DNA from 2 places in the Gordonia alkanivorans genome. Region 2 is predicted to be linked to the other one. Evidence: riboswitches for the same ligand, from Rfam matches in the RefSeq annotation. Region 2 holds a riboswitch; the other holds the start of a gene.
What was found. A riboswitch is a leader RNA that binds a small molecule or an ion and turns the genes downstream of it on or off. The one in region 2 is predicted to bind cobalamin.
Positions count from the first base shown of each region.

Region 1: it holds a riboswitch for cobalamin, as region 2 does, so the genes downstream of both, C5O27_RS22000 (FecCD family ABC transporter permease) here and C5O27_RS18915 (CbtB domain-containing protein) in region 2, are expected to answer to the same signal.

Region 1 covers NZ_CP027114.1:4,838,234-4,845,832, forward strand. The annotation lists gene C5O27_RS21985 (DUF2786 domain-containing protein) at 1-497, opposite strand, end outside; gene C5O27_RS21990 (excalibur calcium-binding domain-containing protein) at 598-870, opposite strand; gene C5O27_RS21995 (L-lactate dehydrogenase) at 979-1,932, opposite strand; cobalamin riboswitch at 2,062-2,243, shown strand; gene C5O27_RS22000 (FecCD family ABC transporter permease) at 2,316-3,368, shown strand; gene C5O27_RS22005 (ABC transporter ATP-binding protein) at 3,368-4,195, shown strand; gene C5O27_RS22010 (ABC transporter substrate-binding protein) at 4,192-5,253, shown strand; gene C5O27_RS22015 (hypothetical protein) at 5,425-5,874, shown strand; gene C5O27_RS22020 (bifunctional adenosylcobinamide kinase/adenosylcobinamide-phosphate guanylyltransferase) at 5,906-7,237, opposite strand; gene C5O27_RS22025 (ABC transporter ATP-binding protein) at 7,234-7,599, opposite strand, start outside.
Region 2 covers NZ_CP027114.1:4,164,755-4,172,353, forward strand. The annotation lists gene C5O27_RS18885 (diacylglycerol/lipid kinase family protein) at 1-394, shown strand, start outside; gene C5O27_RS18890 (SulP family inorganic anion transporter) at 365-2,101, opposite strand; gene ppk2 (polyphosphate kinase 2) at 2,159-3,016, opposite strand; gene C5O27_RS18900 (acyl-CoA dehydrogenase family protein) at 3,349-4,575, opposite strand; gene C5O27_RS18905 (histidine phosphatase family protein) at 4,661-5,185, opposite strand; gene C5O27_RS18910 (CbtA family protein) at 5,204-6,031, opposite strand; gene C5O27_RS18915 (CbtB domain-containing protein) at 6,084-6,317, opposite strand; cobalamin riboswitch at 6,356-6,533, opposite strand; gene C5O27_RS18920 (ATP-dependent helicase) at 6,543-7,599, shown strand, end outside.

The sequences.
Region 1 (7,599 bases), 670 kb from region 2:
GGCGACAGCGGCTTCTCCTCGATCACCCGCCGCGCTCGCCAGCCGCTGCCCTTCGTGACGACCCGCGCGAAGGTCTCGCCCTTGTACGCCCCCGACCGCAGATAGGCATCGCTCGCCGCGACCATCTGGATGATCAGCGACGTGTAGAGCGCCTCGCAGGCGTCGATGTCGGCCTCGTACCCGTAGGCGAGGACGAAGGTCGAGTTGCTCGCGACGTCGACGGTCACGTCGTTGGCCATGGTGATCGCCACGAACAATTGCACGTAGGTGCGCAGGCCACGCTTACCCGGCTCGCCGATCTTGATCTGCCGCGAGATCGGGGTGACCTGCTTACGCGCGGCGGGATCGTGCGCGCGGGCCACGGCGAGATCGATCGACGACGCCGTGGCAAGGCGTTGTGCGGCCTGCATGAACGTCTCGGCCTCATGCTCGTTGTCGGTGTTCTCCGCCTGCCGCAGGAGGGCGGAGATCCGGGTGAGCAGCTTGTCGTCGCGCATGTAGTTCAGACTATCTGCGCGCCCGATCGGTTCCATCGGACTGCAGGCGAGCAGAAAAAGCCAGGTCGGAGACCCTCACGCACAGTGTGTGACCGAAGGGTCAGTTCTGCTCGCAGGCGATGCCGTCCTTGTCGCGGTCGCTCTCGTCGTTGGCGTCGTAGAGGGCCTGGTCGACGGTGAAGTTCGTAACCGGCGTGCCGGAGGTCGAGTCGACGGCGCCGGGCTCGCCGGCGCCGTGCGGGTAGTCGGCGTTGAGTGCCGCGCAGTTGGCGTAGTCGGTCGCCGCCGATGCAGGTGCCGCCACCATCAGCGGCGCGATCGCCATCGACGCCGCAGCGACAAGACCCAGAACCGTCTTCCGCGAACCACTCATCGTCGAACCTTCTCTTCCACCGATGTGACCAGGTGAAACTACCCCGGCGAGGATGCCGCACCGGCATGGAGCACCGAGATTGGTCCACCCGATGGACAGTGCCTGCCCCTACAACCCGAATCGCGCCTGCATCCGGCGTAGCGTCTCCGCCGAGGCGAGCAGACCGGCTTCCTCGTCCGGCGACAGCGGCACCTCGAGGCGCGTCTGCGCACCACCGCGGTCGACGACGGTCGGCAGGGAGAGACACACATCATCGAGCCCGGGGAATCCGGAGGCGACCGTGGACACCGGGAGCACCCGGTGTTCGTCGTTCAGAACGGCTTCGACGATACGGGTGGCGGCGAGGCCGATGGCGTAGTTGGTGGCCCCCTTCCCCTCGATGATGGCGTAGGCGGCGTGCACGACCTCGTCCCGGATACGCTCCCGTGCAACGGCATCCATCTCCGGACGCCCCGGTAGCGGCGTCCACGACGTCAGCGGCACGCCACCGATCGTCGCCGACGACCACAGCGGGATCTCGCTGTCACCGTGCTCGCCGACGACATACGAGTGCACACTCTGCACCGCTACCCCGCAGTGCTGCGCGACGAGGAACCGCAGCCGCGACGAGTCCAGCACGGTTCCCGACCCGAACAGCTGATTCGGCGGCAGGCCGGTGATCTTCTGCGCCGCATGGGTGACGACGTCCACCGGGTTGGTCACCATCAGGTAGATCGCGTTCGGTGCCACCTCGAGCACATCCGGCAGGATGGCGCGCGTCAAACCGATTGTGGCCTCGGCTAATTCGAGTCGGGACTGTCCCGGCTTCTGCTTGGCTCCGGCGGTGAACACGACGACGTCGGCGTCGGCGCACACCGACACGTCGTTGGAGCCGATGATGTCGGCGCGCGGTACGAACTCCAGACCGTGGGACAGGTCGAGCACCTCGGCGGTGACCTTGGCGGCCTTGATGTCCAGCAACGCGACCGTGCGCGCGACCCCGCGGATCAGCGCCGAGTAGGCGATCGCGGTGCCGACCGCGCCCGCCCCGATGATCGCCAGTTTCGTGGGTCGTCCGTCCATCAGATCACCGTTCGCCTCGGTTCGATTCGCACCTGTCCGTTGCCTGTCAGCGCCCAGCCTAAGACCTCCGGGCATCCCTCGCCCGACGACTTGGAGACGGGTCGGTGAGAGCTCCGTGTCCGTATTGCTAACCTCACCGGTGAGAGCGGTCGCACCTGCACAGGCGGGTGCCAGGGAACCTGGTGCGAATCCAGGACTGGCGCGCAGCGGTATGGGGGACGGACCCGACATCAGGCCACTGGGGCAACCCGGGAAGGCGTCGGGTTCGGACGAACCCGAGTCCGAATACCTGCCGTTCTCGTCGAGTCCACCCGGCGTCTCGCGCACAGATGCCCAGACCAAAGGCAGTTCCACACGTGTCCCGTCCTCCCGACGGCACGACGATGATCGCCACCGCCATGTCGGTACGGCGACTCCCGTCGTTGCCCCTTGCCCTGATCCTTCTCGCGCTCACCTTGGTGAACATCGCGATCGCCACCGCTTTCGGTGCCGAGACCATCCCGCTCGGCGATGTCTGGCGAACCGTCGCCGGGCGCCTGCGAGGCGACGAGCTCGACGCCGCCCACTCCGTGATCATCTGGGATCTCCGTTTGCCGCGTTCGGTTCTCGCGGCGATCGTCGGCGCCGGTCTGGCGCTCGCCGGCGCCGTCATGCAGGCCCTCGTCCGCAACCCGCTCGCCGAGCCGTACCTGCTGGGCGTGTCGGCCGGCGCCGCGGTGGGTGCGACGGCGGTGATCACTCTCGGATCGTTTGCCGCCCTGGGTGTCTGGGCGTTGTCCGGCGGCGCGCTGATCGGCGCGCTCGCGGCCTCGGTCACCGTGTACGCCGTCGCCCGGGCGCAGGGCGGACTGACCGCCCTACGCCTGATCCTCTCCGGAGTGGTTCTGTCGTCGGCGTTCCTGGCGCTGTCCTCACTGCTGGTCTTCACCGCGGCCGACCCGCATGCCGCCGACAACGTGATGTTCTGGATGTTGGGCAGCGTCGCCGGCGCGACCTGGGCGAAAGTGCAGATCGCCGGGGTTGTCGTCGTGGTCACGGTGCTCGCCATGCTCGCGATCCACTCCTGGCTCGACGCCTACGCAGCCGGGACCGACACCGCGACATCTCTCGGGGTTCCGTTGCGCGCCATGCGAAACGCGCTGTTCGCGGTCCAGGGAATCCTGGTCGGCGTTCTGGTCTCAGTCGCGGGTGGAATCGGATTCGTGGGCTTGATCGTCCCTCACGCGGCACGCCTGCTCGTCGGTGCGACGCACCGCGCGATGATTCCCGTAGCGGTCTGCGGCGGTGCACTGTTCCTGGTGTGGGTCGACGTCATCTCACGAGTGGCCGCGTCACCTCGCGAGATGCCGCTGGGCATCGTCACCGGACTGATCGGCGCACCGATCTTCCTGTTCCTGATGGGACGGCGCCAGTACGTGTTCGGCGGCGAAGCCTGATGGGCGCCGTGCAGCGCTCGATGTCCCTGTGCGCGAACGCCATCAGTTGCCGTCGAAGTGGCCGCCCGATACTGCGCGACGTGGATCTCGACGTCCCTGCCGGAACCCGGCTCGCCATCGTCGGACCCAACGGGGCGGGCAAGACCACGTTGCTGCGGACACTGTGCGGTCTCGAACAACCGGCCGAGGGGCGAATCCGGTTGGGCGACGACGATCTCGATCGTCTTCCGGCTCGGCGTCGCGCGCTGTCGATCGCGGTGGTCGGTCAGGATGAACACCCGTCGGCCGAACTCACGGTCGCCGAAGCGGTGGGCCTGGGACGCACGCCGTACCGATCCGCCTGGGCCATACGTAACTCCGACGACCACGCGATCGTCCGGTCCGCACTGGAGCAGGTGGGACTGGGCGGTTGGGAACACCGTTCGTGTACGCAGCTGTCCGGCGGTAAACGGCACCGGGTGGTGCTCGCCCGCGCAATCGCACAGCAGACGCCGATCCTTGTGCTCGACGAGCCGACGAATCATCTCGACGCGGCCTGGCGACTGCGGTTGATGCAGGTCCTCGACGACCTCGAGGCGACTGTGATCGCCGCGATGCACGACCTCGACCTCGTCCTCCGCCACTTCGACTCCGTCGCCGTCATTTCCGACGGCGGCGTCACCGCACACGGCCCACCGGTCGAGGTGCTGACCCCGCCGCTGCTGGCGTCGGTCTTCGATGTGTCCGGCACCGTCGTGCCACACCCCGAGACCGGCCTCCCCCATCTGCTGCTCGACTCCCCCACCTCTCCTGCACCGCAGGTCTACGCCACCAAGGAAAACCGATGAGACACAACATCACCCGATACGCCACGCTCGCCGTCGTCCTGGGCATCGCAGCGGGCTGCGGCACCGAGTCCGGCGCCGTCGCAACCGACCGCGTCACCGTCACCAACTGTGGCGCCGAGGTCGCCTTCGACCAGCCTCTCGATCGCCTGTTCGTCAACGACGGCGGGATGATCGCGATCGCGCTGGCGGCGGGCGCCAGAGACAAGATCGTCGCCGTCAGTGCGCTCGCCCGCGACAAGGACGTTCTCCGACTCGAATACGGCCCACAGGTCGACACGCTCGACGAGGTCGCCACCGAGCAGCCCACCCTCGAGAACATCGTCGGCGCCAAACCGCAGGTCCTCTACGCCGGCTACAACTACGGCATGAGCGAGTCCCGCGGCATCACCCCGGAGATCCTGGCCTCCCACGGGATCGACGTGTATCAGCTGTCGGAGGCGTGCCGTCAGGTCGACGGCCAGGCTCAGCGCGGCACGATGGACCCATGGGTCGCGCTCGACACCGACCTGCGCAACATCGGCACCATCGCCGGCAATCCCGAGCAGGGCGCGACGGTCGCCGACGACATCTCCGACCGCCTCGAAAAACTCCGTGCTGCACCGCAACCGGCATCGAAACCGACGGTCTTCGTCTTCGACAGCGTCTCCGACACCATCTTCTCGTCGGGCTCCTTCGGTGGCCCGCAGGGCATCATCGACGCGGCGGGCGCGCGCAACGCGACCGAGGATGTCGAGGACACCTGGACCGCGGTGAGCTGGGAACGGATCGCCACCGCCGACCCCGATCTGATCGTCTTCGTCGACTATCCCGGCCAGTCCGTGGAGCAGAAGATCGACGCTCTGCGCACCAACCCCGCCAGCCGCAATCTGAAGGCGGTGCGCGAGAACCGCTTCGTGAACCTCCCCTACGCGATGTGGGTGTCGAGCCCGCTCAACATCGACGCCGCCGAGACACTGCGGTCGGTCCTCGAGGCACATGACCTCGCGCCGGCGTCGGGGATCACGCCCACCCTCGACGTCCGGCAACTCGGACTAGGCGGCAACGACTGGCTCGGCTGAGCACCCCCACGAACGCGAATGATCCGGCCGGTTTGTTATCAGAGGTGAAATACCTTCGACCAGATGACGCAAATCGGACATCGTCCACGTACCGTGATTCCAGTCGGTCGAGGGCATTGCTGCCGCAACATACGTTTCGCCGCACCATTCGGTTCGAGTAGGAGTTCGAAAATGAGACGCACATTGGGAATAGCCGCATTGACCGTGGCAGCCGCCGCCACCATGATCACGTCGCCCGCTTCCGCCGCTCCCGGGTTGCCGTTGCCCGGCAACGACTCCGGAAGCCTGTCGGCGCCCCTCCTCGGCGTGCTCCCCAGTATCAGGATGTCGGTGGAGAATTCTCTCGGCAGCGAACTCGGCCCGAATCGTTACAGCAGACCGTTCGCACCCAGGGTGAAGTGGTCGGCGCGCGTCTTCGGCGCCCAGGGCAGGGACATACCCTGTCGAATCGACATCACCTTCCGGGGCACGAGCCTTCCTACGTACCACGCGACGGTCTGCGAGGGCAGCGCCACGTTCACCGACCCCTTCTACAACAAGCCGGGTACCTTCACGATCACCGCCTACGAGAACATGTCCGGGATGGGCGCCCGGGACTCCAGGACGTTCGTCATCCAGTGACATCGCCGTTCACCTGTTCACCCGCACCGGGCTACCGCACCACCAGGGGTTGACCGGCGACCGTCATCACGACCTGGTCGGCGCGGTCGGCCATCTCGGCATTCAGTCGGCCGAGTTCGTCGCGGAAGAGACGGCCCGACCCGGTGGCCGGGACGACGCCGCTACCGACCTCGTTGCTGACCGCGACGACGGGCACCGGGCAACTCCGCCAGGCGTCGAGGAGATCCTCGACGTCGGACCGCACGGCATCGAGTTCGCCGCTCTCCCAGGCATCGTGGTGATCGATCCGGGCGGCCAGCCAGGTTCCGAGACAGTCGACGAGGACCGGGTGACGCGCGGATCGTAGGACACCGGCCACCTCCGTGTCCTCGACCGTCGTCCACGATGCGGGGCGTCGTTCACGATGGAGTTCGACGCGTCGGTCCCAGTCGGGATCGCCGGCTCGCGGACCGCCGGCGGCGACATAGACGACGTCGTCGACGCCGGCCAGCAGACCTTCGGCATACCGCGACTTCCCCGACCTCGCCCCTCCGGTGACGAAGATCCGCCGCCCGACCGACTCGCCCAAGTCGAGCACCTCCCCGTCTCGTCCCGGCCGCGCGCCGAGATCCCGAAGCCGCTCTCGGAGCACGCCGACCGGCGGATTGTGGTGTCCCAGATGGACTGCGACGACGTCGGTGGAGTCGACGACGGCACCCACTCCACGCAGTGCCGGTATCATCGTCGCAAACCCGGGTAACCCGAGATGCCCATCGGACAGGTCCTCACGATCGCCGAAGGTCTCCTCGAGGAAGACCGCGTCGAACTCGGCCCCGGTCACCGCATCGAACCAATCGTCGGGCCACACACCGGTGTCCGTCGCCCACAGCAGCCTCATACCGTCGGGACCGGTGACGTCGTACAAGACCGCATCACCGTCGCGAAAGACCTGGTGGCGCGCCGGGAGCACCCGCACGTCGTGGTCCCCCACCCGCACCTGGTCACCCGCGACGACCGGCGTGAACCGCACGCCGGCGTCGGGCCCCACCCACGGGCGACACACATCGAGAGCATCGGCCGGACCGATCAGTTCCAGGTCACCGACCCCCTCCACCCACGACCGGAACAGCAATGATTGCGGTGCAAGATGATCGGCGTGCGCATGGGTGATCAGGACATGCCGTACCCCGGCGAGGGAAAATCCTTGGCGTATTGCCGAACCCGGAGCGTCGGGGCCGAAGTCGAGCATCAGCACGTCGTCGACGAGTGCCGCGGTCTGCGCGCGAAAGTCCCGCCGGCGCCGCGCGTCGGCACAGGACTCGCAGCGGCAGAACGCATTCGGCCAGCCGTCGGCGGCACCCGTGCCGAGCAGCGTGACCTTCATCGTTTCCGTGGTCCCGGATCACGCACCGGCAACACGGCCGGGCCGTCGCGGCGGTCGAGCACCTCGACATTGGCGGCATAGACGTCCTGCAGGCGTTCGGCCGTCAGGACCTCCGCGGGCGTACCGTCGGCGACGATACGTCCCCGGTCGAGGAGCACGAGGCGCTGTCCGTACTGGGCCGCCGATGTCAGGTCGTGCATCGCCGCGATCACGGTCAGCTCACTGGCCTGCCGCATGGAGTCGACGAGGTCGAGGACCTGCTGCTGGTGGCCGATGTCGAGAGCGCTGGTCGGTTCGTCGAGCAACAACACGCGCGGCTGCTGGGCGAGTGCCCGGGCGAGCACCACCCGCTGCAACTCACC
Region 2 (7,599 bases):
GCCGCAGGCGATCCTGGTGAGCAACGGCCCCTACGCCACGAATGACGTGGCCGGCCTGGGGCGGCGCACGCGGATCGATTCCGGCCTGCTCGGTGTGGTGACGGTGTCGGTCGCCGACACCCGGCAGGCGGTGGGGCTGCTCCGACGCGGCCACGGACAGGGACTCGTACAGCGGACGGCGACCGAGGTCGTCGTCGAGGCCGACGCCGCGGAGATCCCGGTCGGCATCGACGGCGAGTCGGTGCGACTCCGGACACCGGTGCGCTGCACCATCTCCCCCGCGGCACTGCGGGTCCGTGTTCCACGCGAGCGCCCGGAGATCCGCGTCGCACCACCGCAACTGGACTGGGTCCGACTGTGGAATCTACTCCGGCCCGGAGCGGTCAGGGGTTGAGTCGGGGGCCGACCCGGGCGGCGATTGGACGCTCCGATATGCCTCGACAGCCGACTCGACCGTCGGGAAGAACCGGTCCTCGTCGAACCGGCCGTCGACGACGAAGCGGATGAGTTTGTCCTTCACCGGTCCCTTCAGCTCCGCGAACACCAGACGGATCGAGGACGATTCGAGTGCACGGTCGAGATCGATGAGCTCGTCGACGGCGGTGGTGTCGAGACCGGTGATCGGTTCGGCTGCGACGACGACCCACTTGACCGGTGGCTCGCTGTGCGCCACCACATCCCGGACGTGCGCGGCGAAGATCTTGCCGTTGGCGAAGAACAGCGGTGCGTCGAAGCGGACCAGCACGAGCCCGGGAATCCGGCGTCCCTCCGGATGCCGGGTGACATCGAGAAAGCCCGTTCCCTCCAGCTCCACCAGCTCCGTACGATAGGGCTGCCAGGCCCTCGCCACCACGGCCACGAAGGACAACCCGATCGCGACCAGGATGCCCTCGAGCACACCCACGAGCGCGACGCCGACGAAAGCGGCTGCCGCCAAACCGAATTCGAGCTTGCTCAACCGCCAGATCCGGACCATTCCGGATATGTCGATGAGCGCGGTCGCCGCGACGATCACGACCGCCGCCAGCGTGGCGTCGGGTAGATAGGCGGTGACGCCGGGAGCCACGAGGACGAAGACCAGCACCGCGGCCGCCCCGACCACTCCCGCGAGTTGCGTGCGTGCGCCGGCCTGTTCGGCGACCGGCGTACGTGAACCGCTGGCGGAGATGGGGAATCCGCCGAACAGGCCGGAGGCGATGTTGGCCGTTCCGATCGCCTTCATCTCCGTACTCCCGTCGACATCCTCACCGCGCCGGGCGGCGAATGTCCGTGAGAGCACGCCGGAGTCGGCGAAGGCGATGAGCGCGATTCCCGCGGCCGGCCCGAGAAGCGAGAGCACGTCGTTCCAGTCGGTCCCGCCGTACTGAGGAAGGGGCAGACCTGCCGGCAGGGCGCCGACCATCCCGATGTCGTCGTCGAGCCCGAGCACGGCCGTCACCACGATCGAACCGACCACGGCGACGAGGACACCCGGTACCCGTGCGAGCCACCGCCGGAACGCGACAATCACGACGAGACCGGCGAATCCCATCGCGGCGGCAGCCGTGTCGGTCTTCCCGTCCAGCACCGAGGTGACGATCGCGCCGACCTCCTCGAACAGACCCGAGGCGTCGACCGAGAAGCCCAACAGCTTCGGCAGCTGTCCGATGACGACGATGAGCGCGATCGCGTTGAGGTACCCGAGTCTCAGCGGCTTGGAGAGGAGTTCGGTGACGAAGCCGAGCCGGAGGAATCCGCCCAGGACGAGAATCGCCCCGACCAGTACGGCGAGGATTCCGGCGAGCGCCAGAGCGTCCTCCGGGTCACCGACGGCGGCCAGCGGCAGCACCGCTGCGGCGATCAGCGGCGCGAGCGACGAATCCGGGCCGAGCACAAGGATCTTCGACGGTCCGACCACGGCGTAAGCCGTCAACGGCACGATCGTCGCCCACAGCCCGGCATACGCGGGCAGCCCGGCGGCTTCGGCGTAACCCATCCCGGCAGGGATCAGGAGCGCGGTCAGCACCAGCCCGGCGGTGACGTCTGTACGAAGCCACTCGCGTTTGTAGCTCCGGGCCGTCGCGAGCCCTGGAAGGCGCCACAGCGTGGCGACGCCGCTCATGCGCGTGCCCGCCGCGGTGCGACGGCGACGCACTGATCACCGGTCATGTCACCGCGCCTAGTAGGGAGTGGGAATCCAGTGCAGCGCCTGGTCCGGCTGTCGGTAGCCGTGCGCCTTCTGCCGCTTCGGCAATGTGACCTCGGGACGTTCCAACGGGTCGTAGGGCACCTGACCGAGGAGATGGCTGATCACGTTGAGCCGACCGCGTTTTTTGTCGTCATTGGAGGTGACATACCAAGGTGCCCAACCGGTGTCGGTGTAGCGGAACATCTCGTCGCGAGCCCGGGAGAAGTCGTACCAACGGCTGTAGGATTCGAGATCGGTCTTCGACAGCTTCCAGGTCTTGCGCGGATCGTCGATGCGACTCTGCAGGCGCTGGGTCTGCTGCTCCTGGCTGACCTCGAGCCAGTACTTCAGGAGGATGATCCCCGACTCGACCATCGCCCGCTCGACACTCGGGGTGTATTCCAGGAACTGGTGGACCTGTTCCTCCGTGCAGAATCCGAGCACACGCTCGATCCCGGCACGGTTGTACCAACTCCGGTCGAAGATGACGACCTCACCCGCTGCCGGAAGGTGCGGTACATACCGCTGGAGATACAGCTGCGACTTCTCACGTTCGGACGGGACGGGCAGCGCGACGGTGCGGAACACTCGCGGGCTCACCCGCGCCGTGATCGCCTTGATGACACCCCCCTTGCCTGCCGTGTCCCGACCCTTGAAGACCACGCACACCTTGGCCCCCGACGACCTGACCCATTCCTGCATCGCCACCAGTTCGGCATGCAGGGGTTTGAGCGCCTTCCGGTATGCCTTGTCCGACATCGGACCGGCGGACCCGTCCGGTCGACCACCGACCAGCTCTCCGGTCGCTGACAGTTCGGGAGACATCTCCCGGTGCTTCTTCCCACCCATCGTTCACCTCACCATCGCGGAACGGCATGGGCAGCACAGCGAGGTCCCGAACTCCAGACACGAAGAGAAATACCGGAAACCTACGATTTGCCCGATTTGACGAATGCGACCGGAAACGAGCTTCGTCGCCACCGGATACGCGCGGTACCCACCTGCTGACATCGCCACCTCTTTCCTCGACGGACTGGGCGAGTCACGTCGAATTGTCGACCGCCGGGCGCACGTTCACATCCGAATGCGCCGAACCGGGCCCAGAATTGCGCCGGTCCGCAATCAGGCCGTGAAAAAACGGCCCCGGCAGAGCTGCCGGGGCCGTCACCTCTCCCGGTGCATCAACCGCGCAGCAGCCCCTTGGCGACGTGGGTCACCTGGATCTCGTTGCTGCCGGCGTAGATCATGAGCGACTTGGCATCTCGCGCGAGCTGCTCGACGCGGTACTCGGCCATGTAGCCGTTGCCGCCGAAGAGCTGGACGGCCTCCATCGCGACATCGGTGGCGGCCTTCGACGAGTAGAGCTTCATCGCCGACGCCTCCGACAGGCTCAGCGGCTTACCCGCCTTGCCGCGCTCGATCGCGCTGAAGAGCATGTTCTGCACGTTGATCCGGGCGATCTCCATCTCGGCGAGCTTGAGCTGGATGAGCTGGAACTGGGCGATCTCCTGACCCCACAGCTTGCGCGTCTTGGCGTAGTCGATCGACAGTCGTTGTGCCTCGTTGATGATGCCCAGCGAGAGCGCGGCGATGCCGACTCGTTCGGCGGTGAACCCGGCCTTCGCGCCTTCGGAGCCGCGCGAATCCTCACCGGTGTCCTCGGTCTCGCCGAGCAGACGGTCCTTGCCGACCCGGACGTTGTCGAAGAACAGCTCGCCGGTCGGCGAGCTCATCATGCCCATCTTCTTGAACGGCTTGCCCTGCGTCAGGCCCGGCATCCCCTTGTCGAGGACGAAGGACAGCACCTTGCGGTCACGCATGGGGGTACCGCTGCCGTCGTCGAGCTTCGCGAACACGACGATGGTGTCGGCGTACGGGCCGTTGGTGATGAACGTCTTCTGGCCGTTCAGGATGTAGTCGTCACCGTCGCGGCGGACCGTGGTCTTCATGCCGCCGAGAGCGTCGGAGCCCGAATCAGGTTCGGTGATCGCCCAGGCGCCGACCTTCTCCATGGTGACCAGCTCGGGCAGCCAGCGCTTCTTCTGGGCGAGCGTGCCCTTGCCCCGGATCGTCGAGGCGGTCAGGCCCATGCTCACACCGAGCGAGGCGACGAGGCCCAGGCACACACCGGCAAGCTCGATGTTGACCATCATGAACATCGAACCGCCCATGCCACCACCCTCGCCGGACGATTTCTTCTTCTCCCCGTTGGCCTCTGTCTCGAGTTCCTTTTCCAGCGCGTCCTTGGCCATCGCGTCGACCCCGAAGGTCGACAGCAGCTTGCGGGTGATGTCGTACGGAGGCAGCACGCCGGACTCGAGCTCGTCGAGATGTGGCCGGATCTCCTTGTCGATGAACGCGCGCAGCGCATCCCGCACCATCAGATCTTCATCGGACCACTCGAACATCGTCACTCTCCCCAGACAGTGCCCGCCGGGGGCGAACACGTTTCAGTTTTGCCGACTCAACTGTGTCAGGAGTCACTCACGATGTCTAGGTACGTCCGCCCGATTCTGTTTCTTCAGGGCGAATTCTCAGGGGCGGCCAGTGGTAGCAGGCCGCCGGCCGGACCTCGCACCGGAAGTATCCCGTGGCGTCGTCGCACAGAAGTGCCTGCGCGACGGGCATGGCCACGACGATCGACGCCCCGACGGTGATCGTGCGGTCGCGCCAGTCGTGCACCCGTCGCACGAACGCCTCGACACTCTCGCCGCCATGGGGCCGGGCCGCCGGATCGGTGAAGAAGGCCGCGAGCTCGCGTGGATCGATGTCCTCGGGCGCCGATCCCGCCCAGTTCCCGACATCGAGCGTGCGAAGCGCGTCGTCGACCTCGACCCGACCACCCAGGAGCCGGGCGCTCTCGAGTGTCGCGGGCTCGGGCCCGCAGAAGGACACCGGCCCGACGAGGGACGCGGCGAGCGCTTCGACGTCACGGCGGCCGCGGTCGTCCAGCGACGCGTCACCGCCGAGGCGCACCGATCGATTGGGACCGGTGCGCCCGGCGGTGATGATCTGCACAGGAATGGCAGTGCGCGGTCAGCTCTGCACGGCGTCGACCGTCGGCGACGTGCTGGAGCTCTTCGACCGCGCCATCGCGCCGAGGATCAGCGCGAAGGTCACCGTCAGCACCGTCCAGAGGATCACCTGGTTGGTGATCGTGTACACGCGGAAGTCGGCGACGACGTCCGCCGGGAAGCCGGGGAACACGATCTGGCCGGCGTCGGTGCGCACCGGCTCGGGCACCTCGTCGAACGACGGCAGCAGCGCGATGGTGACGCCGACCGCGATCACGTACGCGGCACCGCCCACGACGGCCGACACCAGTCCGCCGATCCTCGGCCGCAACCACAGCGCGAGTGCGACGGCCACGATCATCAGCACGACCGACGCGATCGTGACGGTCAGGAATGCACCCGTCCGTTCCCCGATCGTGTCGTCGTCCCCGACCGCAGGCGGGTTGGCCGGGTAGGCGAAGAACGGAACACCGAAGACGGCGACGAAACCGATAGCGCCGAGCGCCCCGGCGACCGCGCGGGCATCGGTGGCCGGATACCGGTTGCCGAGGTAGCTCCACAGCACGGTGAAGGCGACCCCGAAGAACGCACCCATGCACAGGGCGAACACCAGGTTTCCGACGCCGGCGCCCAGATTCTCCTGCATGGCGCGGGTGAAGACCTCGCCGCCGTCGCCGTGCGAATGGCCGCCGACCGTATGTGCCAGCGCCTCTTCGGCTTCCGAGCGTTCACCCTCGTAGTCGACGGCCTTCGACACCACGGGTTCGAGGTAGAACCGTGCGAAGACGAACGAGATGATGCCGGCGATCAGGCCCGAGAGCAGACCTGCGCCGATGAGTTTCTTCTCCATGTGAACTTGTCCCTACGTTGTGAGAGTCAGGCCGACGAAGTGCGGTGAACGCTCAGTGGCAGGGAAAGCCGAGGAAGTGGCGGGAGTCGTGCACGAACTCGTGCACATAGGTGTTCTCCCCGAAGACCGACACGACGCCCTGGTCGTAGCCGAGGAAGTAGTAGGCGAGCCCGGCCAGGAGGACCGTGAGGCTCAGCCAGATCGCTGCGCTCGCGACCGACAGGTTCGGTACCGAAATCGCACGGGTGGGTGACTTGACTGCTTCGGCCGTACGGGGAGACGTCATGGGATTGTCCTTTCGCCGATCTCGCGTCGGTGAGTGTGTCGGATCTTTTGGCGCCGGCACGGCATCCTGACTCACGTCTTCCCCAGGCGCCGTCGAAATCCTCGACCGCGTCCGGCGTTGTCGTTCACAGTGGCGCGACCGCTCCGGATTCTCACCGGATTCCCCGTACAGGCGTGAGATGACTGTATACCCAGACCTGTCGCACATGTGAGACATAGTGGAGAGATGCCCCGCCCCTCGGTTCTCGATCGCTTCACCGCCCCCACCCGGCGATGGTTCACCGGAGCGTTCACCAAGCCGACCGCGGCCCAGAAAGGCGCCTGGACCTCGATCGCCGACGGCGCGAACACCCTGGTCATCGCCCCGACCGGGTCCGGCAAGACGCTCGCGGCATTCCTCTGGGCTCTCGACCGGCTGGCCGCCGACGCCGCCACCCGCCGTCCGGGCACGAAGGTCGTCTACATCTCGCCGCTGAAGGCGCTCGCCGTCGACGTGGAGCGCAATCTGCGCGCGCCCCTCACCGGGATCACCCGTGCGGCGCAGGAATTGGACCTGCCCGAACCGAACATTACGGTCGGTGTCCGGTCCGGCGACACCTCGGCCGCCGACCGCCGCGCTCTGGTGAAGACCCCGCCCGACATCCTGATCACCACGCCCGAGTCGCTCTACCTCATGCTGACCTCCGCGGCCCGGGAGAGCCTCACGAATGTCGAGGCGATCATCGTCGACGAGGTCCACGCGGTCGCCGCCACCAAACGCGGCACACATCTGGCCCTGACCCTCGAGCGCCTCGACGAGCTGCTCGAGAAGCCCGCCCAACGGATAGGCCTGTCGGCGACCGTGCGGCCTCCCGAGGTCGTTGCCGGGTACCTGTCCGGCTCGGCGCCCTGCCAGGTCGTCAAGCCCAAGGCCGACAAGACCTTCGATCTCCGCGTCGACGTGCCGGTCGAGGACATGGCGAACATCCCGCCGGCACCCGGCCCGGACGGCGCCGACCCGGCCGAGCTCGACGACGCATTCTCCCCCACGGCCGGTTCGCTGTGGCCGTACGTGGAGGCGTCGATCGTCGACCAGATCGAGGCCAACCGGGCGACGATCGTGTTCGCGAACTCCCGTCGGCTCGCCGAGAAGCTGACCGCGCGGCTCAACGAGATCCACGCCGAGCGGCAGGGTGTCACGCCCGAGCCCACCGCCAACCCGACGGTCGCGGGCGGGGCTCCCGCGTTCGTGATGGGCAGCGGGGCGAGTTCCGGCGCCGAGGCGGTCCTCGCGCGGGCACACC